3 regions of the Arthrobacter sp. 24S4-2 genome follow, and region 3 is predicted to be linked to each of the others. Evidence: riboswitches for the same ligand, from Rfam matches in the RefSeq annotation. Region 3 holds a riboswitch; each other region holds the start of a gene.
The links. A riboswitch is a leader RNA that binds a small molecule or an ion and turns the genes downstream of it on or off. The one in region 3 is predicted to bind cyclic di-AMP.
Positions count from the first base shown of each region.

Region 1: it holds a riboswitch for cyclic di-AMP, as region 3 does, so the genes downstream of both, FCN77_RS15375 (NlpC/P60 family protein) here and FCN77_RS03805 (hypothetical protein) in region 3, are expected to answer to the same signal.
Region 2: it holds a riboswitch for cyclic di-AMP, as region 3 does, so the genes downstream of both, FCN77_RS04445 (C40 family peptidase) here and FCN77_RS03805 (hypothetical protein) in region 3, are expected to answer to the same signal.

Region 1 is NZ_CP040018.1:3,318,219-3,328,076, forward strand. Features, by position in the region: gene FCN77_RS15365 (hypothetical protein) at 1-65, shown strand, start outside; gene FCN77_RS15370 (metal-dependent transcriptional regulator) at 86-760, opposite strand; gene FCN77_RS15375 (NlpC/P60 family protein) at 993-1,775, opposite strand; cyclic di-AMP (ydaO/yuaA leader) riboswitch at 1,778-1,976, opposite strand; gene FCN77_RS27750 (polysaccharide deacetylase family protein) at 2,243-3,697, shown strand; gene FCN77_RS15385 (hypothetical protein) at 3,723-3,977, shown strand; gene FCN77_RS15390 (DNA alkylation repair protein) at 3,974-4,477, opposite strand; gene FCN77_RS15395 (ribonuclease Z) at 4,685-5,608, shown strand; gene FCN77_RS15400 (CPBP family intramembrane metalloprotease) at 5,598-6,344, opposite strand; gene FCN77_RS15405 (dienelactone hydrolase family protein) at 6,419-6,976, opposite strand; gene FCN77_RS15410 (amino acid ABC transporter ATP-binding protein) at 7,048-7,833, opposite strand; gene FCN77_RS15415 (amino acid ABC transporter permease) at 7,820-8,485, opposite strand; gene FCN77_RS15420 (amino acid ABC transporter substrate-binding protein) at 8,522-9,343, opposite strand; gene FCN77_RS15425 (maleylpyruvate isomerase family mycothiol-dependent enzyme) at 9,524-9,858, shown strand, end outside.
Region 2 is NZ_CP040018.1:934,707-944,564, forward strand. Features, by position in the region: gene FCN77_RS04425 (MFS transporter) at 1-810, shown strand, start outside; gene serC (phosphoserine transaminase) at 833-1,963, opposite strand; gene FCN77_RS04435 (metal-dependent transcriptional regulator) at 2,321-3,016, shown strand; cyclic di-AMP (ydaO/yuaA leader) riboswitch at 3,126-3,368, shown strand; gene FCN77_RS04440 (M23 family metallopeptidase) at 3,372-4,196, shown strand; cyclic di-AMP (ydaO/yuaA leader) riboswitch at 4,311-4,504, shown strand; gene FCN77_RS04445 (C40 family peptidase) at 4,626-5,246, shown strand; gene FCN77_RS04450 (NlpC/P60 family protein) at 5,403-6,152, shown strand; gene FCN77_RS04455 (HNH endonuclease) at 6,376-6,876, shown strand; gene FCN77_RS04460 (molybdenum cofactor guanylyltransferase) at 6,921-7,535, shown strand; gene FCN77_RS04465 (DUF6457 domain-containing protein) at 7,596-7,967, shown strand; gene FCN77_RS04470 (molybdopterin molybdotransferase MoeA) at 7,964-9,463, shown strand; gene fdhD (formate dehydrogenase accessory sulfurtransferase FdhD) at 9,534-9,858, shown strand, end outside.
Region 3 is NZ_CP040018.1:786,229-796,086, reverse strand. Features, by position in the region: gene FCN77_RS03825 (winged helix-turn-helix domain-containing protein) at 1-39, opposite strand, end outside; gene FCN77_RS03820 (hypothetical protein) at 571-1,422, opposite strand; gene FCN77_RS03815 (response regulator transcription factor) at 1,669-2,409, shown strand; gene FCN77_RS03810 (HAMP domain-containing sensor histidine kinase) at 2,413-3,948, shown strand; cyclic di-AMP (ydaO/yuaA leader) riboswitch at 4,177-4,352, shown strand; gene FCN77_RS03805 (hypothetical protein) at 4,352-5,131, shown strand; gene FCN77_RS03800 (bifunctional glycosyltransferase family 2/GtrA family protein) at 5,317-6,849, shown strand; gene FCN77_RS03795 (glycosyltransferase family 39 protein) at 6,846-8,873, shown strand; gene FCN77_RS03790 (glycosyltransferase family 39 protein) at 8,880-9,858, shown strand, end outside.

The DNA of each region.
Region 1 (9,858 bases), 2.5 Mb from region 3:
CGGTCCTCCGGATCAAATTCGCGCAGGGCGAAAGCACCGTCCAGATCTCGATCTCGCCACCCTGACATTCGGTGCTGGCCTTGGGCTAGACCGCCACCACCCAGATGGCATCCGAGGCGGATGGCCCCAGGTCGACGTCGCGGGCCGGTCCGAGCAGCCGTACGGTGGTCACGTCCGCATAGGGCCGGTGCACCCTGACCGTGAGCCTTGTATCGGGCACGAGGCCCAGTTCAGTGAAGTAGCGCAGCATCTGCGGATCCGCATCGGAAATACGGGTGATGGCCAAAGTGCCCCCGGCAGCAACCGCGGAGAGCTGCGTGCCTTCGGGCAGGTGCGGCCTGCCGTCAGGCGAAGGGATCGGGTCACCGTGGGGATCCCGCGTGGGGTGCCCCAACTTTTGGTCCAGGCGCTCCATCAGCTTGTCTGAAACAGCGTGTTCCAGAATCTCAGCCTCATCGTGGACCTCATCCCAGCCATAGCCCAGACCTTCCACCAGAAACGTTTCCAGGAGCCTGTGCCGGCGGACCATGGCCACGGCATGCTCACGGCCCGCCTCAGTCAGCTCGATGCTCCCGTACGGGGCGTGCGTTACCAGTCCCTGCCGCGCCAGCTTCTTGATTCCGTCCGAAACGGTGGACGGCCGGACTCCCAGCCGCTCGGCCATCACCCCGACGGTCATAGGGGTGGCGGACCACTCCGTGGCCGACCAGATCAGCTTCAGGTAGTCCTGGGCAGCGGAGGACAAATCGGAGACCGGCATGACATCCACGGTAGCAAGCCCAAGCCGCATGTTAGGCCTAACGAACAATGAGGTTGGATTGGTGAATAGACAGGGATCGGCAGGCCGACAAAACTTTCGGAGGCGCCGGCCGGTGAAACGCGAAAGGCCGGTGACCGGCCGCCCCCAAGGCAGCTGATCACCGGCCTTCAGCCGCGGGTTCCCGCCCGTCGGTCAGGACGGGGCCAGGACACTAAGTTTCCCGCGCGGACGCCTACGCTCCGGCGCGGACGAAGGTGACGCCGCCTGTGGCCGTCAGCCAGGACAGGGGGTGCGTCACCGTGGCGTTGGAGCCGTTCATGCCGCCGCTGATGACCTGGCCGTCACCGATGTAGATCCCCACATGGCCGGACTGCACCACCAGGTCGCCCGGCTGAGGTTCGCCGACGACCTTGCCGTAGTTCAAGAACTGCGACGGCCCCAGATCGCCCACCGGAATTCCTGCTGCGCCCAGGGCCTTTTCCACCATGGCGGTGCAGTCCTGCGTGATGCCCAGCTGCGCATACGCCGCCGAGACCATGGCGGCATTGACGCCGCCGGCAGCGGGAGCCGGCGCGGGGGCGGGCACAGCCCCCTGCACCTGGACGGAGACTGCCGGAGCAGCTGGCGCGGGTGCAGCCGCCTGCACGGAGACTGCCGGGTTGGCGGGCGCGGTTGCTTGTGCCGGTGCGGACTCCTCGACGGGTGCCGGAGTGGAGGTGACTTCCGGCCGCTCGAAGCTGATCCGGACGTGGGAATCCGCACTGAGCGGCGCACCCACCTGGGCCTTGGCATCAAGTGCTGAAGCCGGAGCCGAATCGCGTTCCGCGGGGGCTTCGGCGGCCTGCGCAGCCATCCCGCTGGAAAGGACAAGACCCGACGCCGCGGCAATCACCGCAGCCTGGCGGCCCACCCTGCGCCGGCCTGACCCGGGGGTGGCTCCCCGACCGAAAGTGGATCCTGGGCGCCCCGCCGGGGCTGACAACTGATGGTTGGCGGGCGATTTGCGTGAAGACATAAAGAACCTCTCCCGATGCCTGCGAGGTTAGCTGTCGGATTCGGATGGGAGGCACCCGGCCGCAGCGGCTCCCGCGTGCGCGGAAATCGTGCGGCTTCACCCCGTGGACCCGCGCGAAGCACGGATCAAAGTGGTTTCCCCGTCCCTGCCGGCTGGTTGTGATCGGATCCCGGTCGGCGGCAGGGTTAGGCAGTCCTCCCGGAAGCGCCCGTATCGGAGATAACAGGCACCGTTCCACCGTACGTGCGCGACTACGCGATGTCACATTCAGGTAACGCCAGCGGACGGGCGCAGGCCGAAATGCAGGTAGTGAGGCGTTTGGTACTTGGATTCTCCGCCTGTCAAATGGAGTGTTTTGCATTGGCACCGCGGGGCGTAGTCTACGTGCATGTTCTTGCGGGGGGACTTACACGCTTGGAGGAATCATGCGCTGGTCCACCCACCCTGCCCGCAGCCAAGGACGGCATTTGGCGGACCCCCCGGAGCCTGCACCTGACCGCAAACACGGCCGGCGCTGGGCTGCCGTGGTGGGCGTGCTTCTGCTCGCGGCCAGCGCCATTGCTGTCGCCGCCGTCCCATCGAAAGCTGCCGGGCCCACGATCGTGAGCCTCACCTTCGACGACGGCATCGGCAGCCAGTTCGCCGCCGCGCAGGTGCTGAAAGCCCGCGGACTGGTGGGGACTTTTTTCATCACAACCTCCTTCATAGACGCGTCGGGGTTCCTTACCCAGGCGAATCTGAAGACGCTGGCCGCAGACGGCAACGAGATCGGCGGTCACACCGTCACTCATCCGGACCTGACTACGCTCACCGCCGCCGCCGCGCGCGCCGAGGTCTGTAACGGCAAGACGACGCTGGAAGGCTGGGGCTACCAGGTCAGCAACTTTGCGTACCCGTTCGCTGCAGAGAATGCGACTGCCCAGTCTGCCGTCCGGGACTGCGGCTTCGCCAGTGCCCGTGGACTGGGCGACCTGCGCTCGCCGGCCAGCTGCGCCGCATGCCCCGTTGCGGAGTCGCTGCCGCCGGCAAATCCGATGGTCACCAAGGCTCCGGACCAGGTGGACAGCACGTGGACACTGGCGGATCTTCAGGCCCGTGTGACGGATGCAGAGACCACCGGCGGATGGGTGCAGCTGACTTTCCATGAAATCAATGTGGGCACGGATCCGACACTGTCCATCACCCCCGTTCTCTTCGACTCGTTCGTCACCTGGCTGGCCGCACGGACCGCAAACGGGACGACGTCGGTCCGGACAGTGGCGCAGGCATTGGGCCAGTCCCCGGCTCCCTCACCGTCGCCGTCACCCTCACCGTCGCCGTCACCCTCTCCGTCGCCGTCGAGCCCGTTTGGCGATGTTCCCGCCAACGCACAGTTCTTCACGGAGATCAGCTGGCTTTCGGCACAGGGCATTTCCACCGGATGGCTTGAGGCGAACGGTACGCGCACCTACCGTCCGGTCCTGGCCGTCAACCGTGATGCCATGGCGGCCTTTATGTACCGGCTCGCCGGGAGCCCCGCGTTCACAGCGCCGGCCGTCTCCCCGTTCCGCGATGTGACGCCGCAGACGCAGTTCTACAAGGAAATCACCTGGCTGGCCGCCCAGGGCATTTCCACCGGCTGGGACGAAGGGAACGGCGTCAGATCGTACCGGCCCCTGCAGCCCGTGAACAGGGACGCAATGGCAGCGTTCATGTACCGCTATGCCGGAAGCCCCGCTTACACCGCCCCGGGGTCATCACCCTTCACGGATGTGGCACCACAAACCCAGTTCTACAAGGAGATCAACTGGCTCGCGTCAACAAACATCTCCACCGGCTGGGTCGAAAGCAACGGCACCACGACGTTCCGCCCGGTCCAGCCCGTCAACAGGGACGCCATGGCGGCCTTCATGTACCGCTACAACACCTCCTTTCCGCGGTAACAACACCCTGGAGCGGAACCCCTAGATGAAGAACTACTGCGTGGCCATTTGCCAGCTGAGCGATCAGCCGCAGGAGGATTTCGACGTCAATACGGAACTATTGATCCTTGAGGGCAGGGAGCTCCATGTTGCAACGTGGGATGCCGAGCCGCGGGACGGGGGCTTCGACGATTTGGTCCTCAATGACCGCGTCAGTGCCCTCGGGTTCATGGTGGTCACCGACTGGGCGTTCCTGGAAGGCAAGGCGTACGCGGTGGTGGAACGGCGGGCCGGCGGCTAGCGCCGCTGGTGCCGCGGGCCGTCCGGCCGCGAAAGCCAGGCAGCGCGCCGCAGCGACGCGTTGGGGTCGTGCGCCCAGCGGTCCAGGACAGCTTCCGCCCGTAACCGGGGCTGCCCTTCGAGGGCGGCGATCAGCGGGGCAACGACGTCGACGGCAAGCGGGTGCACCAGCTCAGCCAGCCCCGACTCCCGCACAAAGCCCTCGATCCGGGTCAGGTCGGAGTTGCTGAGCAGGGCAACGCGGGACTGCAGCAGCACCACCGCAGCCAGGCGGCGCTCAAAGACGGGCACGGCCCAGAGCTCAGTGCTGAGGGCAGTGATGTCATCATGGGCGAGGTCCCGGTGACGGCGCAGCATGTCCCGGACGGTCCCGCGCACCGCCCCCACAGAAGCGCCGTAGTACTCGAGCCCGGTGCCCAGCCGCGCCTGGGCCTCTTCCGCCCGCAGCCACGATCCCTCGCGCTGCAGCGAGGCATCCACGAAGTCACAGGCATCGGTCACCCGACTATTCTGTCCCAACGGGGCAAGGTCGACCTGCAGGTGCGTTGCCGGCGAGCGCAGGTGCGGGCGCCCTAACCGGATAGCGAGAAGCCGCCGCGGACAAACCGGCCCCTGAAGGAATCCGCACGGTGACGTGTATCCAGGGACATGAGATCCTGCCCGGAGGAACAACCTGCGACCACGGCCATCCCGCGGGATGATTGGGGCATGCGTGAATTGGTTGTCCTCGGTACCGCCTCACAGGTGCCGACGAGGAAGCGGAACCACAACGGCTACCTGCTACTTTGGGACGGTGAAGGCCTGCTCTTCGATCCCGGCGAGGGCACGCAGCGGCAGATGATCCACGCCCGCGCCGCCGCCAGCCGGATCACGCGGATCTGCCTGACGCATGTCCACGGCGACCACTGCTTCGGTCTTCCCGGCGTGCTGTCGCGCATGGCGCTGGATGGGGTGCCGCATCCGGTGCACCTGCACTTTCCGGCTTCCGGCGGGGAGGTGGTCCGGGCTCTCGTCTCCGTCGCCTCCCCCGGCCTTGACCTGCGGCTTCACCCGCACGGCTCTGCCGGGCTGATCGCACCGGGCCTGGCGGTAAGGCCCCTTCGGCACCGGATCGAGACCTACGGCTACCGGCTTGTCGAGCCGGACGGCCGCACCCTCCTGTCTGACCGGCTCGCGGCCGCCGGGATCACGGGGCCGGACATTGCGCGGCTGCAGCAGGAGGGAAGGCTGGGAAGTGTCCGTTTGGATGATGTAAGCGTTCCGCGGCGCGGGCAGAGTTTCGCCTTCGTCATGGATACGGCGCCATGCACCGGCGCCGAGGCGCTCGCCGACGGCGTGGACGTCCTCGTGGCGGAGTCAACGTTCAGCAATGACGACGCCGGCCTGGCCGCCCGGTACCTTCACCTCACCGCCGGGCAAGCGGGCACCCTGGCGTCCGCCGCCGGAGCCGGAACGCTTGTTCTCACGCATTTCTCCTCACGCTACAGCGACGTCGCTGTGCTCGCCGGTCAGGCACGGGACCGTGCCGGGTCGGCGGCCGTGGTGGCAGCGGAGGACCTGGACAGGATTGCCCTGCCGAAGCGGAACCGGGATGGGGCCTTACCTGGTGCCGTTTCGGCCCTCAGTAGATGAAGATGTCGAACCAGTCCCGGTTGTGGGCGTGGAGAAGCACCAGGAACAGCACGAAGTCGAAGAGCAGGTGGACGGACACGATGTAGGAAAGGGATTTCGTCCGCGTGAAGATGATTGCCTGGACGAGGGCGAAGGGAAAGATGAACGCGGGCGCCCAGGCGTGGAAGCCCAGTTCCCAGAGGAACGAGGTGAATAGGACTGCCTGCAGCACGCTGGCCTGGGCAACGGGCAGATGCCGGCGCAGGAGTATGAAAATGGTGCAGATGAAAAACAGCTCGTCCCAGATCCCCAGTACGTTGGTGCCCAGGAAGAGGCGGAAGATTCCTTCCGGGTCCGAAACCGCGGGCCAGTTCCGGTAAACGGCGGTATTGACCATGTACCCAGGGAGCAGCGCGTAACCCATGATGACCACCGCCACCAGATACCACTTCTCAGTCCGCGTCCACCGGTGTCCGGTCAGCACCGGAAACCTGACCGCGTGGTCCTTGAAGACAAATCGCGAAACCGAGTAGGGAATCCCCACGGCCAGGACCATGGCCGACCCCATCACGAACATGTGCTCTGTGCTGATGTCGGTGGAGATCGGAACTAGGCTGATCGCAACAAGCCCGGCCGCGATGAGGCCCAGGTCGCGCAGGAGCGCCTGGTCGATAAGCCCCGCCGCCCCCAGCGCCACCACCAGCAGGCCATAGCCAGCGATGGCCTGCTCGAGGACAAACAGGACAAAGCCCGACATCGACACAGCCGCCGCAGGAAGGAGCTTCAGCGACGTCCCGTTGCGGACGCCGGTTCGGGCCCAGGGGCTCACACTCACACGTACTTCCCGAACCACGAAAGCGTGTCGTTCCAGGCGGCAGTCGCTTGCGCCTCGTTGTACCGGTCGCCCGTGTCGTTGTGGAATGCATGGTCGACGCCGGGGTACACGGTGAGCTCGTGGCGGACCCCGGTGGCGGTCAGGGCGTCCCGGAGGGCCGGCAGGGCGCCGGTGATCCGGTTGTCCAGTTCGGCGTAGATGCCAAGGACCGCGGCCTTGATGCCCGGAACCTTCTCCAGGTCCGGCGCGGGTCCGTAGAATGCCGAGGTTGCCTTCAGCCCGGCCAGTGCCAGGGCTGCATAGCCGGCTTTGGCGAAGCGGCGGGCGACGTCCTTGATATGCGGCGTGAGCCCGCGGTTCTCGTGGCAGACCAGCACGGCTGGTCCGGCTTCGCCACCCTCCGGCCGGGCGAGGTACGCAGCCGCCGCTGCAGTCATGCTGCCTGTAATGAAGGCCACCCGGCGGGTGAACGTGTGCTGGCTCATGGTTCCGGCACGGTAATCGTCGAAGAATTCCTCGATCAGGTACTTTTCGTACTTGCCAAGCTGGATCATGGGGACCTCCTGCGCTTGCCGAATATCCTCCTCCGAGGTCCACCATCGGGCAAGGGCCGTGTGGCCATGCCTCAGAAAGGGTTCAACAGCCTGTCCACAAACTGCCGGGTGCGGTCCTCGCGCGGGTCACGCAACACGGTGTCGGGGTGGCCGCGTTCGACCACGACCCCGCCGTCCATGAAGATGACTTCGTCGGCTACCTGCCGGGCAAACGCCAGCTCATGGGTCACCACCACCATGGTCCAGCCTTCATCGGCCAGCTCCTTGATGACCGTCAGGACGTCGCCCACCAGTTCGGGGTCCAAGGCCGACGTCGGTTCGTCAAAAAGCAGAAGCTGCGGACGCAGGGCCAGTGCACGCACGATGCCCACGCGCTGCTGCTGCCCGCCGGAGAGCTCGAACGGGTAGCTCTTCTCCTTGGCGGACAGCCCGACGCGGGCCAGCAGCTCTCTGGCCTCGGCGATGGCTTCGGCCTTGGGGCGTTTCTGCACCTGGACCGGGCCTTCGATGATGTTCTCCAGGACGGTTTTGTGCGGGAAGAGGTTGTAGTGCTGGAAAACCATGGCACTGCGGTCCCTCAGGGCTGACAGCTGCTTCTTGGACACCGGTGCGGAAAAGTCGACGGCGAGCTGACCGACAAAGTCCACAATGCCGGCGTCGGGCACTTCCAGTCCGTTGAGGCACCGCAGGACCGTCGTTTTGCCGGACCCCGACGGCCCGATCAGGGCCACCACTTCGCCCCGGCGGACGTTAATGTCCACGGACTTCAGCACTTCATGGCTGCCGAAGGCCTTCCGCAGTTCGCTGACGGCCAGCAGCGCGGAGTCGTCCGGGAGCACAGCTTCAGTGGGCGACATAGCGGTCCAATCTCTTCTCAAGGACGGACTGGCCGCCGGCGAGGACCATGCAGATGATCCAGTAGATGACGGCCGCCTCAAGATACAGCAGCATGAATTCCTGGCTGAAGGCCGCCACCTGCTGGGCCTGGCGGAAGAGCTCTGTGACCAGGATCAGGGAGGCCAGCGACGTGTCCTTGACCAGGCTGATGAAGGTGTTCGAGAGGGGCGGGACCGAGACCCGGGCAGCCTGCGGCAGGATGATCCTTACCAGTGACTGGCGGCGGGACATGCCGATGGTGTGTCCGGCTTCCCACTGTCCCTTGGGAACGGACAGGATGGCCGCCCGGATGACTTCCGCGGCGTAGCCGCCGACATTGAGCGAGAAGGCAATGATGGCGCTGGGCCAGGGGCTGATGGTGATCCCGACCGAGGGAAGCCCGTAGAAGATGACGAACAGCTGGACCAGGAGCGGTGTGCCACGGATGACGGAAATGTACATCCGCGCAATGGCAGCGAAGACGGGATTCCGGCTCAGCCGCATCAGGGCAACCAACAGGGCCAGCAACAGGCCCAGGCCGAACGACGCCAGTGCCAGCGGGATCGTGCCGGTAATGGCGCCCATCACGATCGGCCCCAGTGAGCTCCCAACGAGTTCCCAGTTGATGGTCATGCTCGGCCGCTGCGTTCTCCCAAGGCGTCCACTCCGCTACTTCGTGACGTCGGCGTCGAAGTATTTCTGCGAAATCTTGGTCAGGGTGCCGTCGGCCTGCAGCTCGCTGAGGGCCTTGTTCACTGCCTCGGCCAGGCTCGATGATCCTTTACGGAAGGCGAAGGCACTCAACGACTTGTCCGTGGTCTCGGCGGCGATCTTGATTCCGCTGTCCTTCTCGGTCTTTTGGTAGTCAAGGTAGGTCAGTTTGTCGTTGATCGTTGCGTCAACGCGCCCCTGCTTGAGCAGCGTTACCGCCTGCGCCCAGCCTTCCACCGCTTCCACATTGGCGCCGCTTTGCTGAGCCAGCTTGTACCAGTTGCTGGTCAGCGATTGCGCGGTGGTCTTGCCCTTGAGGCTGTCGAAGGAGCTGACACTGCTGTCGTCAGCCTTGGTGACAATGACGCCGGTGCTCACCGTGTACGGCTCCGAGAATTCGTACTTGGCCTTGCGTTCGTCGGTGATTGAGACCTGGTTGGCGACGACGTCGAACCTCTTGGCTTCAAGTCCGGCGAAGATGGCGTCGAACTGCGTTTCCTGGAAGGCCGGTTTGACGCCGAGCTTGCCGGCGACGGCGGTGACGATCTCGACGTCGTAGCCGGTCAGTTCGCCGCTGCCGTCGGCGTGGAACGAGAAGGGCTTGTAAGTGCCTTCCGTGCCGATCTTGAGTTGGCCTGCGCTCTTGACGTCACTGAGTGATGTGTCCGCGCCGCCGGCCGGTGCCGAACCCGACGGCGCCGGGGACCCGGACCCGCAGCCGGCCAGGGCGAGTGCTGCAGCTGCAATGACACCGATAGCGGAAAGACGTGCGCGCTTCATCATGAACCTTCGTCCTGTAGCCGGAAGGGTCCAGCCGGCTGCACTGCATGCCGGCAGGCCACTACCGACGATAGCAAGATCTCCCTCCGGCGAGAACAAACACACTTCCGTGTCCGGAGCGACCTGCAGCTTGTCGCGGCTGTGCGTCACATTGCCGATCCGGCGCGTTAGGCTCGTGCCATGTTGCCCGATCGCTACCTTGCCGAGCTGGCCAGCGCCCTCGAAGGCCTCACGGCGCTCGCCCGCCAGCACGACGACGTGCTGTCCCGTTCCATACCGGCCTGCCCCGGCTGGACACTGGACCAGCTGTTCGGGCATCTCGGTTCGATAGAACGCTGGGCGGCCGCGGTGGTTCGTGGCGGCAACTACGTCGACGAACCGGCCCCTCCGGCCACGGGTGCAGCAGCCTGGTTCCTCGATGGCTCGGCGGCCTTCCTCAAGACGATGACGGCCCTCGACCCGCAGGCACCGTGCTGGAACTTCGGACCGCCGCCGCGCACGGCCGGTTTCTGGCT
Region 2 (9,858 bases), 150 kb from region 3:
GCCCTGCTGCTGAGCCTGTGGCGGATTCCGGTTTCATCGCTGCGGGTTCTTCCCCGCGCGGCTCCCGGCAAGGGGCGGATCCGTGAAGGGCTGAGGTACGTGAGGTTCCGCCCGGACATCATTGTGGTGCTCGTGGCCGTATTCATCGTGGGCACCCTCGGACTGAACTTCGTACTGTTCATCGCGGCCATGGTCGGCACTGAATTCGGACTGGACGCCGGCGCCTTCGGGCTGATGAACTCCATCATGGCCATCGGTTCCGTGGCCGGAGCGCTGCTGTCGGCCGGACGAAGCAAACCCCGGCTGCGGATAATTTTCGGGGCCGCCGGAGCGTTTGGCGTCACTTCCGGGTTGGCAGCCCTGGCGCCCAGCTACTTCTGGTTCGGCGTGGCCCTTGTTCCGGTAGGCCTGTTTGCCATCACCATGATGACCAGCGCCAACGGGTACGTCCAGACCACTACGGATCCCGTGATGCGCGGGCGCGTGATGGCTCTGTACATGGCCATCTTCATGGGCGGAACCCCCATCGGGGCGCCGCTGGTGGGCTGGGTGGCCAATGTTGCCGGGCCCCGCTGGTCCATGGCCGTGGCGGCGGTGTCCGGGCTTCTGGCCGCGCTGATCGGCATGGTATGGATCATCCGGGCCAAGCAGCTAAGGCTGGGCTTCAACCGCCGTGCCCGGGGTCTGCGCTATTTCCGCCTGGTGTCCGGCTGGACCGGCCACGACGGTACAGCGGGCAAAGACGCTGCAGCAGGCAAAAAGGACGGCGCCGTCCGGGATCCAAGCCCGGACGACGCCGTCGAACGCTAACGCGTTATGTCCAGCTGACTGCCTACTTCCGCAGTTCGCCCACTACGTAGTCGATGCAGGCCAGTAGGGCCGAGACGTCGTCCGGTTCGATCGCCACGAAGGTGGCGATGCGCAGCTGGTTGCGTCCCAGCTTGCGGTACGGCTCCGTGTCCACAATCCCGTTGGCGCGGAGGACCTTGGCGATGGCGGCGGCATCAATCGAGTCATCGAAGTCAATGGTGGCGATCACGTTGGAACGGTCTTCGGCCTTGGCCACGAACGGCGTGGCGTAATCGGAGGCCTCTGCCCAGGAGTAGATGCGTCCTGCGGAATCGGCCGTGCGGGCCGCTGCAAAGTCGAGGCCGCCGTTGGCGTTCAGCCACTGCACCTGGGCGTCCAGGGTCACCAAGGTAGCCAGCGCCGGGGTGTTGTACGTCTGGTTCAACCGGGAGTTGTCGATGGCAGTCTGCAGGTCCAGGAAGTCCGGGATCCACCGGCCGCTTTCCTTGATCCGGGCAGCACGCTCCAGGGCGGCAGGGGAGAACAGGCCCAGCCAGAGGCCGCCGTCGGACGCGAAGTTCTTCTGCGGCGCAAAGTAGTAAACGTCTGCTTCTGAGACATCCACATCCAGGCCGCCGGCGGCGGACGTGGCATCCACCAGGACCAGCGATCCGTCATCAGCCCCGGCAACACGCTTGACCGGGGCGGCCACGCCGGTGGAGGTTTCGTTCTGCGGCCAGGCGTAGACGTCCACGCCCGCTTCCGCCTGGGCGGCGGGCCGGGTGCCGGGCTCGGACTTGATGATGGAGGACGCGTCCAGGAACGGTGCCTTGTTGGTCGCGGACGCGAACTTGGAGCCGAACTCGCCGAAGGAGAGGTGCTGCGCCTTCTTCTCCACCAGGCCAAAGCTGGCCACATCCCAGAACGCCGTGGAGCCGCCCACACCAAGGATGACTTCGTAGCCCTCCGGGGCGCGGAAGAACTCGCTGAGGCCGTTGCGGACGGATCCCACCAGGTTCTTGACCGGGGCCTGGCGGTGGGAAGTGCCGAGCAGCGTGGCCGACGCTGCGGACAGGGCTTCGATCTGCTCGGGGCGGACCTTCGAGGGCCCGGCGCCGAACCGTCCGTCCTTGGGCAGGAGGTTGGCGGGGATAGTGATGCTGGTGTCGCTCACAATGGCTCCAATTTTTCGGCGTGGACGTCGGAGGCCCGGCAGTTCACGGGGTGCCTGCAGGGAATCCCCTATATTCTGCCTGACGCGCCCGCGGGGGAGGGAACGGCCGCCGTCATAGTCCAGTCATTGAGACACCTGGCGGCAGCTCAGGACAGCCGCCGGAGATTATCCGGAGTAATTCAAAATAGGCTAAGCTGGTTCGACCTACAGCGGGCCGCGATGGCGGCCGGACTGATGCCGGAGGCTGTTCCCGGTCTGTTTCGGGGATTCGGCTCCACTTCGCGTGGAGCAGTGGGGAACGCCTCCGCGCGGTACGGTGGGACTGACGCAAGGACTGTGCTCGAGGAGCTGAGCTGGATGACGGATCTGATCGACACCACGGAGATGTATCTTCGGACAATCTTGGAGCTTGAGGAAGAGAACATCGTGGCTCTCCGCGCCCGGATAGCCGAACGGCTGCGCCACTCCGGGCCCACCGTTTCGCAGACCATCGGCCGGATGGAACGTGACGGCCTGGTGGTTGTTTCCGGCGACCGGCACCTTGAGCTCACTGAAACGGGCCGGAAACGGGCCACCGAGGTTATGCGCAAGCACCGGCTCGCCGAGCGCCTGTTGGCTGACGTCATTGGCCTCGACTGGGCCTATGTCCACGATGAAGCGTGCCGCTGGGAGCACGTGATGAGCGAGCGCGTGGAACGGCGCATTTTCGAACTGCTGGACCACCCCACGGTATCCCCGTACGGCAACCCCATTCCGGGACTCGCCGCGCTTGGCGGCCAGCCGGCTCCCCTGCTCACGGACGGGGTAGTGAACCTCCTGGACGCCATGGCCGGATACGGAGCCGATTCGCGCGTCACGGTCAGCCGCCTGGCCGAACCGATCCAGGTTGAACCGGAGCTTCTGGTCCAGCTCGATGAAGGCGGGATCAGGCCCGGCGCCTCGCTCGCACTGGAACGGGTCGGGGAGTACATCTCGGTCCGCGTGCCCGAGATCGAAGGCGCCCTGGAGCTGCCGCCGGAAGTTGCGGCCCACGTATTTGTTACGGTCCGCTAACCGGCACCTTATAGGACCACCTATAAGTCACTGAGACGCAGATAACGGAATTATTACCGCGCTGATTAATCACCTATAGTTGAGAACTAGCGCCGATACTAAAGCGTTACCTGATCCGAAGCCGAGCTCTGCCAGCGGATCAGCGTACGAAACACCTCCTGGCAGGGGCGGGGAACCACAACCGGCCGTTGAAAGACGGCCTTGGGGTGAAGTCCGTCAGCGGCAAGGCATCTCCGACGAAGGATTCCCAAGGGATACCCCTGTGCCGGATGCCTTGCAATGGCGGACCGGGTCTTTGAACTCTCTGACCCGAATCCGACAGCTAACTCCGCAGGCTCTTCAGAGAGGATATTTCTTGACCACGCAGACCGTCAGGGGCCGCCGCAGGGCGTCAGGTCCCGCTTCGGAGTACCCAGTGGCCGAAGCCGTCATGACGGTCAGGCCCCGCGACGCACACCGTGATGCGCGCCGGCGCAAGAGCCTCTTCAACCAGGTCACGGACTTCGCGTCCGCGAGTGGCGTTGGTCAGAAGGCCGGCATTGCCTTGGCCGCCACCGGGCTGGTCCTCACTGTGACCGTCCCGTCCACCGGGCCCATGATGAGCACGGCCGACACCGGTAAGAACGCCGCTGCCGCCTCTTTCGCGGCTCAGCCTGAGGTTTCCGCTGCTGCCGGCGCCAAAATCGACTTCAACCGGACGTCCGTTGCCACCAAAGGCGATCCCGACGGCAAACTCAAGCAGCTGCTCAGTGCGCAGTCCGTTGGCACCATTACCCGGGCAGCATCGGCCGGCAGCCTCGGGGCTCCGCTGGAGCACCTGGTAACGGCCTCGCCCTTCGGGTTCCGGGTCAGCCCGATCACCGGCGGTGCCGGTGAATTCCACCGCGGCCAGGACTATGCGGCCCAGTGCGGGACAAGCGTCATGGCTGCCGCCAGCGGCACTGTAACCTTCTCCGGCTGGCACGCCTACGGCGGCGGCAACCGTGTGGTGATTGACCACGGCAACGGCCTGGAAACCACGTACAACCACCTCTCGTCGTCAAGCGTCCAGGTCGGCCAGAAGGTCAGCCGCGGCGACGTCATAGCCCTCAGTGGGACGACGGGCGCCTCCACCGGCTGCCACCTTCACTTTGAGGTGATGGTCAACGGCGACGTCGTTGATCCCCTCGGCTGGCTCTGATCCAAACCGATGGAACACTCTCGCATTCCTGTGACATGCCGTGACCTGAATGTGACATTCGCGCTGAATTCCTGTACCGTCTAAAGCACGCCAACTTTTCCGAAGTTGGCGCTCTTGAGTGGATTGCCTAACTCTGCCACCGCTCAAGGTCCGTTCGCATGACATCGTCTGGCAGAGGCGGGGGAACCAATTTTGGTCTTCGCAAGAAGACCTTGGGGTTAAGTCGCAAAGCTTCCCAGGAAGCCGAGCGGCCGGGTGACTCCCATCCGAATCCGACAGCTCACCTCGTAGGCATTGGGAGAGGCTACCTTCGTGTCTACACGCCACAACTCTGCGCGCCACCGCGCGCAAACGGTTCGAACGAACCCGTTGAACTCCGTGTCCAGGGCCGTTACTGCTAACGCCGGGACCGTAGGTCGCCAGGCGGCTGTGATTGCAGCTGCGTCCGGACTGATCCTCAGTGTTGGGCTGCCGGCAAATGCCGCGGACACCAACCTGGGTGTCTCCGCTTCCACGGAGTCCGGTTCACAGTCAGCCCAGCTGGCCGTTACTGCGGAACCGACAGCGACTGTTTCCTTCGAGCGTCCGGCAGTGACCACGAAGGCTGCGCCCAAGGTTGAACTGCGGGCACAGTCCACCGGTTCAGATGCCAGCCAGACCGCCACTGAAGCTGACGGGGAATCCAAGGCCGGCAAGCTTGCCGACGCGGTTTCTTCCGCTGCAGCCTCAGGTCTCGCTGCCATCGCCTACACCGGCATCGGCAGCCCCTACGTCTGGGGCGGCACCACTCCCAGCGGCTGGGACTGCTCCGGCTTCACGCAGTGGGTTTACGCCCAGGCCGGCATCAGCATCCCCCGCACCAATGCATGGACCGCCATGAAGCCCACCGCCACCCCGGCGCCGGGCGATCTGGTCATGCAAAACGGCGGCGCCCACGTTGGCATCTACGTCGGCAACGGCATGATGATCAGCGCGCTGAACCCGTCGCAGGGCACCCTCCTGCACGCTGTGTCCGCCACGGGCACGTCCGCGTTCTACACGCTTCGCTAAAACACGCCCTTACCGCTCAACAGCGCGTGTTTTCAGTGCTGCACGCGCACTTCGCTAAATCACCCGTTCGGGCCGTTCCGGCTTACCCCCAAGATGCCGGAGCGTCCAAAAACCGCGGCCTGCCACGCAGTCTGAGGAAAACGAAAGAGAGAAATAATGACTACACGTGCGATCGCACGGCACCGCGCCGAGGTTACAAAAACCAACTCGCTTGCTGTCATTGCCAAGGCTGTCGGCGACAACGCCGGTGGCATGGGTCGTCAGGCTGCGGTTATCGCTGCTGCTTCCGGCCTGGTCCTGACGAGCGGTATCGCAGCCAACGCTGCCGACACCAACGTTCAGCGCGAAGCTACGTCCGCCTCCACCTTGGAAGTCCAGTCTTCCGCTCCGGCCAACATCTCGGCCGCCTCCAGCATCGCCATCTCTTACGAGAAGCCGGCTGTTTCCACCTCCCCGGCCCCGGCCGTCGAGGCCCCGAAGCCGGTTGTCGAGGTTCAGGAAGCTGCCCCGGCAGCCGCTCCTGTTGCCGCGGTGTCCGCTACCGTAGACGCTCCGGCAGCGCCCGCTGCTGCCAGCGGAAACGGTGCCGCGATCGCCGCAGCCGCTTACGCCCAGCTGGGTGTTTCCCAGGACTGCACCGCCCTGGCCACGAACGCCCTTGCGGCAGTTGGCATCAACTACCACGGCTGGCCGGCAGGCTACCTCTCCCTGGGCCGCACCGTGAGCGCCGCCGAGGCACAGCCGGGTGACCTCGCTTACTACGAGAACGGCGGCATGGGCATGGCCCACATCGCTGTTTACGTAGGCAACGGCCAGGCAGTCCACGGTGGCTGGAACGGCGGAACCACCGCCCTGTTCAGCGTCAACGTCGGCTCCGGCCCGGTCTTCATCCGCGTCGGCGGCTAAAGCTTCCGGCTAACGCTTGCATGAGGAACCCCTGCCCTTCGGCAGGGGTTCTTCTGCGTTTCGAGGACATGAATTCTTGCCGACACGTGGCATATGGCAGCGGCCGGATTCGGCGAACGGGCACTTGAGTGTTTACTCTTGTGTTGTCGATCCATAGCCCGGACAAGCAGAGGGCAGCCGGCCCTCGAGCCCCTGACGGGTGCGGCCGTGAAGAGGTATGTGCATGCGCACTCTCGTTCTGAATGCTGGATATGAACCGCTGGCGGTTGTGACCTTCCGCCGGGCGCTGGTTCTTGTGCTGACCGGAAAAGCTAGCGTGGTGGCCGAAGGCGACGATCCTGTCGTTGGGCCGCAGGAGATTCTGGGCCGACCGTCCGTGATTCTTCTCAACCGCTACATCCGGCCACGGTACAACACAACCACTGCAGTGAGCCGCCGGGGCGTACTCCGCCGGGACGGCCACCGCTGCGCCTATTGCGGCAAAGCAGCGCACACCATTGACCACGTCCACCCGAAATCGCGGGGCGGCGGCGACTCATGGGAAAACCTCGTGGCCGCCTGCCTGCGCTGCAACAACGTCAAGGGTGACCACACGCCGGCGGAGATGGGCTGGAAGCTTCGGTTTGTGCCGGCGCCTCCCCACGGCACCATCTGGCAGATCAAGGAGCTCGAAAAGCCCACCCCCGCGTGGGATCCCTTCCTCCTGCCTGAATCGGCCGCCTGACAGTTATCAGGGATGTGCAACTGCACAGGGGCTAGGCTTGCCATGTGCAGTTTGATGCCTTGATCCTCGCCGGCGGGCGGTCCTCGCGTTTGGGCGGCGTGCCCAAGTCCCAGCTGATGTACGACGGCGCCACCCTCCTGGCGCGTTCGTTGGCGGCATCCGCTGGTGCGGACGCCGCCGTGGTTGTGGGGCCCGATCCGGGCACGCTTCCGCCCGGCGTACTGACGTGCCGTGAGGAACCCGCGTTCGCGGGTCCCGCGGCGGCCATAGCTGCCGGGGTGGCGGCACTTGACCGGCACCGCGGCCCACTCCGGGCACCCGTGACCCTGGTCCTCGCCTGTGACATGCCAAAAGCCCTTGAGGCTGTTGCCGCGCTGCAGCTTGTCCTTTCCGGCGGCGGCCCCGAGGCGGCCGCCGACGGAGTCATGGCTGTATCGCCCGACGGCCGCAAACAGCCGCTCGCCGGCTTTTATGGCACAGCTGCGCTACAACGGGCCGTGGACGAATTGGAGAACAGCGGGGGACTTACGGGGGCCTCAGTCTTCGCCCTCCTTGCTAGGCTTGACGTGCGGGCTGTTACCGTCCCCGCCGGTGCCACGGACGACGTGGACACGTGGGACGATGCCACCGCGCTAGGGGTGTCCCGCCAGGGTTCATGATCCACCATCAGTGGGAGCCGTGCAGTGGCACCGCAACTGAGTTTGAGTTTGGAGGCAACAGTGAAAAGCCAGGATGAGACGCTGGAGGACTGGTGCCGGGCGCTGCTGCAGGCCTTTGAGCTGGAGGATGTCGAAGTGGACGTCAATGAAGTGCTTGCTCTGGCCGGCGTCGCGGCCCATTCCGTCGTGCGTCCGGCGGCCCCGCTGACCACGTTCATCGCAGGTTTCGCCGCAGGCCTGGCCTCCGGATCGGGCCAGGCACCGGACGCCGTCTCCATGCAGGCAGCCATGGGCGTGGCCAGGGCGCTGGCCCAGGACTACGCGGCAGCCGACTCGCCGGCGGATCCTGCCCTGCAGGCGGAAGGAGCCGGTGCCGCACGCACCGATGCCGTGCCCGGACCTTCCCTTAGCAGCGGGAACCCCGGCGCATGACGGCTGCGCCGCCGGACGGCGGTGGCGCCGCCAGCGACGTGCCTGAACACACCGGAACCGACGAAGCCGCCTATCCCGAACCGGGAGGTGGCCCGGAAGAAGGTCCGGGCGTTGCAGCGGAGCCCGTTCCCGACGCCGAATCCGGGCACACCCACTTGGCGCACACCTGGGACGAGGCCCGGCGGGTGTCATTCGACTGCGCCACCCCCATCCCGCCGGGCCAGGTGCCGCTCCGGCGCGCACTCGGCCGGACGCTCGCTGCGGACGTCACAGCGCTCCAGGAAATGCCGCACTATGCGTCGTCCGCGATGGACGGATGGGCCGTCAACGGAGCAGGACCATGGATCCTGGCCGAGCCGGGCCACCGGCTGGCGCCCCACCAGGCGAGCCCCATTGTTACCGGCGGCCTCATCCCGCCCGGCGCCAAGGCCGTTCTCCGCAGCGAGAGCGGCATGATCACCACCGATGACGACGGGCTTCCGATCCTTGCCCTCGGCGGCGGCGCCCGGCCCGGAGAACCCAAGAATGGCCAGCACATACGTAAAGCCGGAGAGGAAGCCGCAGCCGGCGACATCCTGGTCAAAAGGGGAGTCACACTGAACCCGGCCCACCTGGCGCTCTCCGCGCTGGCCGGATACGACACCCTCCAGGTCCGGGGCAAACCCGTGGTGCGGCTCCTGCTGACCGGATCCGAGGTTGTCACCGCCGGGGTGCCGGCGCCCGGCAAAGTCCGCGACACCTTCGGCCCCCAACTGGGGGCCGTGGTGGAAATGCTCGGCGGAATCTGCGCAGCGCAGGAGAAGATCGGCGATGAGTACGAGGAATGGCTCGCTGCCCTGGAGGACGTCGCGCCCGCAGAAGGCAGCGGCCGGGCGGACGACGCCGGCGAGCCGCCGGCGGAGGAGGCACCGGCCGACGTCGTCATCACCACCGGCGGCACCGGCAGGTCCGGCACCGATCACCTGCGCCGGGCTGTCGCGGACCTGGGCGGACGCCTGCTGATCGACGGCATCGCCATGCGGCCCGGCCACCCGGCGGTCCTGGCCGAACTGCCGGACGGCCGCTTCATCCTGGGGCTGCCCGGAAATCCGCTTGCTGCGATGATGGCGCTCTGCACCGTGGGGGCGCCGCTGCTTGCCGCCCTGGGACACGGAACTCTCCCGCCGGTCGGTGAAGTGCCCTGCGGAACCATGATCGACCCTGATCCCGGTCGGACGCGGCTGATGCCCTTCCGGCTCCTGTACGGCATGGCATCGCCGGCGCAGCACGCGGGGCCGGGCATGATGCGCGGCCTTGCGGCGGCCGACGGCGTCCTTGTGGTGCCGCCGCACGGGGTCCAGTTGGGGGAGGCCGTTCCAGCGTTTTCCTTGCCCTGGGGAGCCCCGATTCCGCAGCCGGAAACGGCTGCGTCGAAAGCCAAGACGGCTCCCCGGAAGACCGTCCGGAAGCCGACGTCCGCGGACGGACCGGTGGACTGGAGCGCGCTCCTGGGCTAAGACGGACCCCGCTGGCGCAGCCGGTGGGGGCTTGCAATGATGGAACCATCCGCACGATTAGGAGCACAACGTGGCCCGCATGACGCAACGCCGCAAAATCCACAGGTTTGTCCTGGACGGTTCACCCCAGTCCGCCGAGTTCCCGGTGCGCCACCGGGAGGACGTGCTGGCTGTAGAGGAACCGCTGGAAATACGGCTGGGCTCCCTTCCCTTCACCGTAACCATGCGGACCCCCGGCGACGATTTTGACCTCGTGGCCGGATTCCTGGTGTCCGAGGGCATCATCTGGGCGCCTGAGCAGCTGGTGTCCCTGCGGTTTTGCGCAGGCGAGGACGAAAACGGCGTCCAGACCTTCAACGTTGTCGAAGCGCAGCTGAGGCCCGACGTGGCGCTGC
Region 3 (9,858 bases):
TCGGACGGAGATGTGGACGTATCCAGATGCAACTGACATGGAATGCTTACCTCAATGTGAATGGCCGTCATCGCGGCTCGAATGCTGGCTTTCCCCGCAATGAAATCTGGGGAGGGGCGCCCGACGCTGGGCTTGGGGCGAATGCCTAAAAACTTCTCGGGGGTGGGGAAGTTAGGCGTGCATTCGACAACAGCGCATGTCTTCGCCAGCGGGTGGGCTGGTCCAGGATTCTGCGGCTGCAGGTGCTGTTGAGTTCTTGTTCACAATTGAAGTGTGCAACGTAACAATGACAACTTGCAAGTAACAATGGACGCTATCGTCCGCATCGTGAGATGAAATCCCGCAATGTGGCCTAAATCACGATTCTGAATTGACAATAAAATAACAAGTGTTTTTCAGAACGATCGATCGGATTCTGCCGTATTCCGAATATTATTCTTCCAAACAGCGGTTTCTCGCGCAAAAAATCAGCATGTATGGAATAGCTGAAATAGCCAAAACTCCTCGGCGCGGATGTCCAGCCCCTGGCCGGGCTTCACGGAAAAATTGTCTCCTTGAGCCCCCGCCAGTTCAGTTGGACTGGCCGGTAAGCGTCGCCGCCACGAGCTGAACGGACTCGGCCGGGAAGCCGTTGGAGTCCTTACCTGCCACGATCCTGACCGTGGCTCCGGAGACGATGTCCGCCACGGTCAGCTGGCTGGTTGACGTTCCGCCGGCCTGTTGACGCCTTTGCTGCACATTGCTCACCACCACATCCGAACCCAGCGAATAGGTGCGGCTGAACCCGTCCGTGCTCTTGACAGTCACGGAGTCCGAGCTGACCTCAGCGACTGTTCCCTGCTGCTCAACTTTGGTGACGTAGGCGCCGTCCTGAAGGACAACATATTCGGAGTGAACCGCGGCCGACACCCCGCTCCCCATGCCTCCCAGTCCGCCCGGGGCGAAGTTGCCCGGACCGCCCTGGGCGGGCATCCCGCCGGCAAAGCCGCCCTGCGTGCCGCCACGGGCGCCCGGCGCCGTTCCCGGCAGGGCCTGACCGTCCGTCGCAGTCTCCGCTGCTGCGGCGCCCGACGTCAAGGCGTAAACTCCCACACCGGCCCCGCCGGCGAGAACTGCCGCGGCACCGGCCACTACCAGTCCACGCTTCCTGGTCCAGGGCTTTGAACGACCGTCCGGCCCTTTCGCGGAAAACGACCCAGCAGGGAATGATCCAGCGGAGGCCGGTGCGCCCCAGCCGCCGGAGGGACGGGTTGACCCCCACCCCGCCGCCGGCAAGTTGTGCGTCGCCAGGGGGTCTGTCGGCTGCGGTTCAGGGGCATTGGCCGACGGCGGCGCTCCCCATCCGGCATTTGCCGGGGGTTGCTGGCCTTCGGGCGTGCCTTCGGGGTTTGGGGGAACCGGCCGGTTGTTGTCGCTATTCATCGCGTACTCCTTTGAGCGGGGTGACTCTGTCCACTCCAGACTCCGAACCGTTCCTGTGCATGGGCTGTGCGGGGCAACAGGGCCGCCTGTGAGCTCGCCGCGCTGGAACCGGCCGGCCGGGAAGGAAACCCACGCCGAACCGCCGGAGGTAGGCCCGCCGGGCGTCCAGCTCGCTAGGCTGGGATTCACAGCCGGCCCACAGGATCCCCATAGCGCCGGCTAAACCGCAGATCGGAGAGTTGTACCATGGCCACTTCGCACTCCATGACTAACAACCTTCCCCAGCTCACCCACCCGGACGGCTCCCCCATCCGCGCCCTGGTGGTTGACGACGAACCAAGCCTCTCCGAGCTCATGAGCATGGGGCTGCGGATGGCAGGCTGGTCCGTTGCCGTCGCCGGGGACGGCCCGGCGGCCGTGAAACTCGCCAGGGACTTCCGCCCCGACGTCCTGGTGCTGGACGTGATGCTGCCAGGGTTCGACGGCGTAGAGCTGCTCAGCAGGATCCGCGCCTTCGCGCCGGAAGTACCGGCGCTCTTCCTGACGGCCAAGGATGCCGTCCAGGACCGTATTCTGGGCCTCGCGGCCGGCGGGGACGACTACGTGACCAAACCGTTCAGCATGGAGGAAGTGCTCCTGCGCCTGCACCGGCTGGTCCAGCGTTCCGGTGTGGCCGCCATGGACACCGCCGAGCTGGTGGTGGGCGACCTCGTCCTCAACGTGGACACCAGGGAGGTGACCCGTGCCGGCGAAGAACTGCAGCTGACAGCCACCCAGTTCGAGCTCCTCCGCTACCTGATGGAGAACCCCAAGCGCGTGGTCAGCAAGGCACAGATCCTGGACCGCGTGTGGGACTACGACTTCGGCGGCCAGGCAAACATCGTGGAGCTGTACATCTCCTACCTGCGCAAGAAGGTGGATGCCACGCACCCGCCCATGATCCACACAGTCCGCGGCGCGGGCTACGTCATCAAACCGGCGGATTGAGCGGTGCCCACACTTTCCGGCGAAATCCGCAAGGACGGCCGCCGCTGGCTGGATCCCTCAACCTGGCACCTGCGCACCCGGCTGGTGCTTGTGGCGATGGCCCTGCTCGTGGCCATCTGCGGCGCCATCGGCCTGTTCAGCTACGCGTCCATGGACTCCTTCCTGACCCGTCAGCTCGACGAGCGCCTGGGCCAAGCATCAAGGCTCTCGAGCGAGGCAGGGCGGCCACGGCTCGGCAATCCGAACGGCCCCGGGCCGGACCCGCTGGAGGGCAGGGGCCAAGGCATCGGAACCCTCATAGCCCGCATCAACAATGGCAACGTCAGCAGCGCCGGGTTCCTCGCCAACGACGCAACCCCGGCATCGCTGTCCCCGGAAGACGACCAGATCCTCCTGGACCTCCGCCATGACGGAAATCCGGTGGACCGCACCCTGTCCACCGGTTCCTACCGCCTGGTGGCCGTTGAGGCGCCCTACGGCGACGTGATCGTTACCGGGCTTCCCCTCGCCGCAAAACAGAACACCCTCAATTCACTGGTGTGGACCATGGTGGTTGTGTCGTTCGGCGGGCTGGTGCTCATCGGTCTGGCCGGCACCGTGCTCATCCGCCGCACCATGAAGCCGCTGGAGCAGCTCTCGGAAGTCGCCACGCAGGTTTCGAAACTGCCGCTCGACGCCGGTGAAGTGGCTCTCGCAGTGCGCGTACCGCCGTCGAACGCCCATCCCGGAACTGAAGTGGGCAGCGTGGGCCATGCACTCAACCTCATGCTGGACAACGTGTCCAAGGCGCTCGAGGCCCGGCAGCAGAGCGAGACCAAGGTCCGCCAGTTCGTGGCGGACGCCTCACATGAACTGCGCACGCCGCTCACCGCCATCCGCGGCTATACCGAACTCATGCGGATGACCGAGGACTTCACACCGGACGGCAAGAAATCGCTGGCGCGGGTGCAGAGCCAGTCCGAACGCATGACCACCCTGGTGGAGGATCTCCTGCTGCTGGCCCGGCTGGACGAAGGCCAGCCCCTCAAGCTCAGCGATGTGGACCTGACCCAGCTGGTGGTGGAAACCGTCAGCGATGAGAAAGTCATGGCGCCGGACCGCATCTGGCAGCTGGAACTGCCCGAGGAGCCGGTGGTTGTCCGCGGCGATTCCAAGCAGCTGCACCAGGTGCTGGCCAACCTCCTCTCCAACGCCCGCAAGCACACCGGTCCCGGGACCACTGTGGTCACGGGCGTCATGCGTTCCGCTGACGGCAGTGCCGTGGTGACCGTGACGGACAACGGCGGGGGGATCCCGCCCGAATTCGTGGGCAGGGTTTTTGCCCGTTTTGCCCGGGCGGACGCAGCACGCACCGGCCCGGAAGGCTCAGCATCCGGTACTGCCGCCGCGGGAGCGGCGGCCGCGGAAGGGACCAGCGGGCTGGGCCTGTCGATCGTGCAGTCGATCATGGAAGCCCACGGCGGCACTGTCGAGGTCACGTCCCGCCCTGGCCGCACCGAGTTCGCACTCCGGCTTCCCGGTGAACGGTCCGTGGCCTAAGCTCCTGACGCAGTTTTGACCCACGGTCCGGCCGGTGCCCAACAGCACCGGCCGGACCGTTCCTTGTTCGGCACTGATTCTGCGGTTCCGCTTCGCGACGTTCCTGTGCGCTGGACGCAAGTCAACGCGCCGCCGTTGTGATCTCCGTTATCCAAATGTGACTTAAGCTCCGACCTCCTGTACGGTTTTTGGAGTGCGGCCACCGTTCCGGCCGCATACCGGGATGGACGCCAAACTCTGCCGCTTCCCGGATTTCCTCCTGATCAGGCAGAGGCGGGGGACCCAGGTCTCCGGGCATTCTGCATCAGCCGCCCTTGGGGTGAAGCCGACACGTGAAGTTCCGTGCGGCCGGATGACCTCATCCGAACCCGACAGCTAACTCCGCCGGCATCGAGAGGCAATCATGACTAAATCCACGCCAGAAGTACGTCCAGCGCGCGCTTCACGGGAGTCCGCGGCGCCCGTTAAACGTTCGCGCCACCGCGCCGCATCAGCCAAAACAACGTCCCCGCTGTCCCGGATTGCCGCAGGCCTGCAAGGCTCCGGCAAGCGGGCGGCGGTGGTGGCCACCGCGTGCGCCGTGCTCATCGGTGTCGGCGCCGCCGGCCAGGCTTCCGAGCCTGTTTCCTCCGTGACCGCCGCAGCGTCGGCCGGAAGTACCGCTGCCACCTCCGACGTCGAGTCCAAGCTCGCGTTCGAAAAGGTGCTGGTCTCCGCCATGCCCGCCCCGTCCTCCGTCACAGTGGCGCCGCAGTCAGCCGACAAGCCGGCCGCTGAAAAGGCACATGAAGCACCGGCACCGGCACCTGCTGCGGCTCCTGCTCCTGCGCCGGCCGCGGAACCTGCCCCGGCCCCTGCCCCGCCGGTTGCGGTTGACGATCCCGCCGGCGCACAGGAGTACGCGGCCTCCCAGCTTGGCGGCTACGGCTGGGCCGCGGACCAGATGCAGTGCCTCAACGCGCTGTGGACCAAGGAATCCGACTGGAAGACAACGGCCACGAACGCCAGCAGCGGCGCGTACGGCATCGTCCAGTCGCTGCCGGCCGAAAAAATGGCGAGCGCGGGCGGGGACTACCTGACCAACTTCCGCACCCAGATCAACTGGGGCCTGAACTACGTCAAGGAGCGTTACGGCTCCCCCTGTGGCGCCCTGGACTTCCACCTCGCCAACAACTGGTACTAAGCGGGGCGCATTCCCGCTCTGTTGGCAACCGAGGGCCTCGAATCCACGTGATTCGGGGCCATTCGGCGTTTCCGGCAGGGTTCCGGCAGGGCGCTGGCCGGGCGTTGGCCGGGTAACCCAAGTTCCACAGCCCCTGCACAGCTTGGGCCTAAATCCCTCATATGAGCCGGCGTCACTCTTGAATCATGACGCTCACAGACCAAGCCACAGGAACCCTGCAGCAACCGCCAGCAGTGGCCGAAGCTCACGCCGCAACAGGCATCCCGCCGGCGTTGTTTGCGGCGGGAAGTACCCGCCGGTCCCCCATCGATACGAGGATGGCAGCCCGGGCCGGGACGGCCGCCCCCGTTCTGGACGTGACCATCCCGGTGTACAACGAGGAACGGGACCTGGAGCAGTGCCTGCGGCGTCTGCACGCCTGCCTCAGCAACACATTTCCGCACACGTTCCGGATCACCGTGGCCGACAACGCCAGCACAGACTCCACGCTTCAGGCCGCCGAGCGGGTGGCCCGGGAGCTGCGCGAGGTGACAGTGATCCACCTGGCGGAGAAAGGCCGGGGCAACGCCCTGCGCAGGGTATGGCTGGCGTCCCCGTCACCCGTGCTGGCCTACATGGACGTGGACCTGTCCACCGACCTCGCCGCATTGGGCCCCCTGCTCGCACCGCTGATCTCCGGGCATTCGGACCTGGCGATCGGAACACGGCTGACGCGCAGTTCCCGGGTGATCCGCGGACCCAAGCGGGAGTTCATTTCCCGCGGCTACAACTTCCTGCTGCATTCACTCATGGGCGCCCATTTCAGCGACGCGCAATGTGGTTTCAAGGCCATCCGCGCGGACGTTGCCCAACAGATCCTTCCGCACACCCTGGACAACGCCTGGTTCTTTGACACCGAGCTGCTGGTGCTGGCAGAGAAATGCGGACTCCGCGTCCATGAGGTCCCGGTGGACTGGACCGACGACCCCAATTCCAGTGTGGACATCGTGCAGACCGCCCTCGCTGACCTGCGCGGCATGGCCCGCCTCAGTAAGGACCTGGTTTCCGGGCGCATTCCCGTGCCCGAGCTCCGGGCAGCCCTGGCCCGGGGGCCGGTGCCCGCGGCCTCCCGCAGCCAGGAAAGAAGCCGGAGCGCCAGCCTGTTCGGCCAGCTGGTCCGGTTCGGCGCGATCGGCGCGGTTTCCACGGTGGCCTACGCGTTCATCTTCCTGCTGTGCCGGAGTGTGATGGATCCGCAGCTGGCCAACTTCGTGGCACTCCTGGTCACGGCTGTGGCCAACACGGCCGCCAACCGCCGCTTCACGTTCGGCATCCAGGGCGGCGCCGGCGTTGCCCGCCACCACTTCGAAGGCCTGATTGTGTTCGGCATCGGGCTGGCACTGACCTCAGGGGCGCTGGCGCTGGTGCACGGCAGTTCAGCGACCGCACCGGAGCGGTGGCTGGAGATCGCCACGGTGACAGCGGCGAACCTGGCCGCCACCGCCCTGAAGTTCCTGCTGTTCCGCCTTTGGGTCTTCCGGCACGGCCGTACGGCCGCGCCGCCTGCGGCGTCGCCGTCCGAGGCCCCGCAATCCGGGGCCTCGCCCACCGGGGACTCGCCCACCGGGGACTCGCCCACCGGGGCCGAAGCCGGGGTTGCAGCCCCAGGCGCGGCCACGACCAACGCCCCCGAAGATCCCGCCGTCAACGCGGCCAACACAGAAACGGCACAGTCATGACCGCCACCGCTGCTTCCCCTGCCCAGACGACAGAGAGCCAACAGGCGCGGTCAGGCGTCATCGCGCGCAGAACCCTCCGGCAATACGGCTCCGGAGACCGCGCACGCCGGCTGCTCTTCGGAAACCAGGCGCGCTGGGTGAGGCCATCGGCGGCGCTGCTGCTGGTGCTCACCGGTGCCCTGTACCTGTGGAACCTGCAAGCCACAGGGTATGCCAACTCCTTCTATGCCGCCGCGATACAGGCCGGCACCAAGGACTGGACCGCACTGCTGTTTGGCTCCCTTGACGCCGGCAATGCGATCACGGTGGACAAGCCTCCGGCAGCACTCTGGATCCCGGCCCTGTCCGGGCGGATCTTCGGCTTCTCCGCGCTGAGCATGCTGGTGCCGCAGGCACTCATGGGAGTCGCCGCCGTCGGGCTTCTATACCTGGCCGTCAAGCGTGTGTCCGGCCCCGCGGCGGGCCTCCTTGCCGGCGGCGCCCTGGCGCTGACGCCGGTGGCGGCCCTGATGTTCCGGTTCAACAATCCGGACGCCATGCTCACGCTCTGCCTGGTGCTGGCCGCCTACCTGACCATCCGCGCCATCGAAAAGGCCGGCTGGAAATGGCTCGTGGCGGCAGGTGCCGTGATTGGTCTGGCGTTCCTGACCAAGATGCTGCAGGGATTCCTGATTGTGCCGGGCCTGGGCCTCGCCTACCTGTGGGCGGCCCCGGCAACGCTGCGGCGCCGGATCCTCCACCTGCTCGGCGCCGCCGCAGGCATCGCCGTGGTGGCCGGCAGCTACATCGCTCTTTTCCAGCTGACGCCCGCTTCGGCCCGCCCGTATATGGCCGGCTCGGAGAACAACAGTTTCCTGGAGCTAACCTTCGGCTACAACGGGCTCGGCCGGATCACCGGATCCGGCGGCGGCATGCCCGGTGGTGGAATGCCTGGCGGCATGCCCGGCGGAGGCATGCCCGGCGGCGACGGGATGGGCGGGAACGTGGGCTTCGGCGGAACAGCGGGCATCACGCGGATGTTCGGCACGAGCTTTGGCGGCGAAGTGTCCTGGCTCCTGCCGGCGGCCCTGATCCTCCTGGCCGCAGGCCTCTGGTTCACCCGCCGCGAGGCCCGGACGTCCAGGACGCGGGCGTCGTTGTTGCTCTGGGGCGGGTGGCTCCTGGTCACCGCAGGAATCCTGAGCTTCATGGGCGGCACCGTCCACCCCTACTACGCCGTGGCTCTGGCACCGGCCATCGCGGCGCTCGTGGGCATCGGCTCCGTGGAACTGTCGCGGGGGCGAGCCTACTGGTCCGCGCGGCTTGTGCTGGCAGCCACCGTCCTGGCCAGCTCGGCATGGTCGGCCGTGCTGCTGGGGCGGCAGGCATCCTGGCTGCCGTGGCTGCGGGTCGTTGTGGTGATTCTTGGCGTCCTCGGCGCGCTGGCGCTGGTGCTTCGCCTGGATTCCCACGGCGTTCCGGCCAGGCTCCGCAAGGCTGCCGCGGTGGGAGTGGTGGTGACGTCCCTGCTGGCCGGCGGTTTGGGAACCGCGGCATGGACCGTTGCGACGGCGTCCCAGCCGCATTCCGGTTCCATCCCCACGTCCGGACCGACAGCTTCCGCGATGGGCGGCCCGGGCGGCGACTTTGGCGGACTGGGCGTCGCCTTGGGCACGGGCGGAATGGGCGGCGGCATGGGCGGGGAAACCGCCGCCAGTACGGAGCTCACGGAGCTGCTGAAGTCCTCCGGCGCCAAGTGGTCCGCCATTGTTTCCGGCGCCTCCCAGGCCGCGAACCTGGAGCTGGCTTCCGGCACCAGCGTGATTGCCCTGGGCGGCTGGAACGGCGGCGATCCGTACCCGACGCTGGCCCAGTTCCAGGACATGGTGGACCGCGGAGAAATCGGATACTTCATCTCCGGCGGAGGTATGGGCGGAGGTATGGGCGGGGGCCGGGGAGGCAGCTCGGAAGTAGCAACCTGGGTGGCCGACAACTTCCAGGCGCAGACAGTCGGAAGCACCACTGTCTACAAGCTGGTCCAGTAGGCGATCATGACAGGACCACTCCCCCGGGTACAGAGTCCAGCCGCTGCCGTTACGCGTCCGCGGCTGGAACTCGGAGCCATGCTACTGGCCACCGGAATCCTGTATTTGTGGAATCTTGGCGCCTCCGGGTGGGCCAACGCGTTCTATTCGGCCGCGGCCCAGGCCGGTTCGCAGGATTGGACCGCCTGGTTCTTCGGATCCTCGGACGCCGCCAACTCCATCACCGTGGACAAGCCTCCGGCCGCGCTCTGGATCACGGGCTTGTCGGTGCGGCTGTTCGGGTTGAATTCCTGGAGCATCCTGGTCCCCCAGGCGCTCATGGGCGTGGCCACGGTGTGGCTTGTCTACCTCGCGGTTCGCCGCGCCGCGGTCCCCGCCACCGGTGACGGGCTGCTGGCCCACCGGGCAGGCCTGCTGGCAGGCGCCGTGATGGCCCTTACGCCCGTGGCCGTGCTGATGTTCCGTTTCAACAACCCGGACGCGCTGCTGGTCCTGCTCATGACGGCGGCTGCCTACGCCGTCCTGCGCTCCATCCAGGAGGCACGGTTCCGCTACCTCCTTCTGGCCGGTGTGCTGCTGGGCTTCGGGTTCCTGACGAAGCAGCTCCAGGTCCTGCTGGTGGTCCCGGGCCTCGCCGTCGCGTACCTGTTGGCAGCCCCGGCCAGCCTTGGCAGGCGGTTGCTCCACCTGCTGGGCGCGGGAGCAGCCTTGGCGGTGTCGGCGGGGTGGTGGCTGGCCGTCGTCGAGCTCGTCCCCGAAGACGCCCGTCCCTACATCGGCGGTTCACAATCAAACTCCGTCCTTGAACTGACCCTCGGTTACAACGGACTGGGCCGGCTGACCGGCGACGAAACAGGAAGCGTGGGCGGCGGCAACGGCTGGGGCGTCCCGGGGTTGCTCCGCCTGTTCAACAGCGAATTCGGCGGTCAGATCTCCTGGCTGCTCCCCTCTGTGCTGGTGCTGGGTGGCGCTTTGCTCTGGCTGG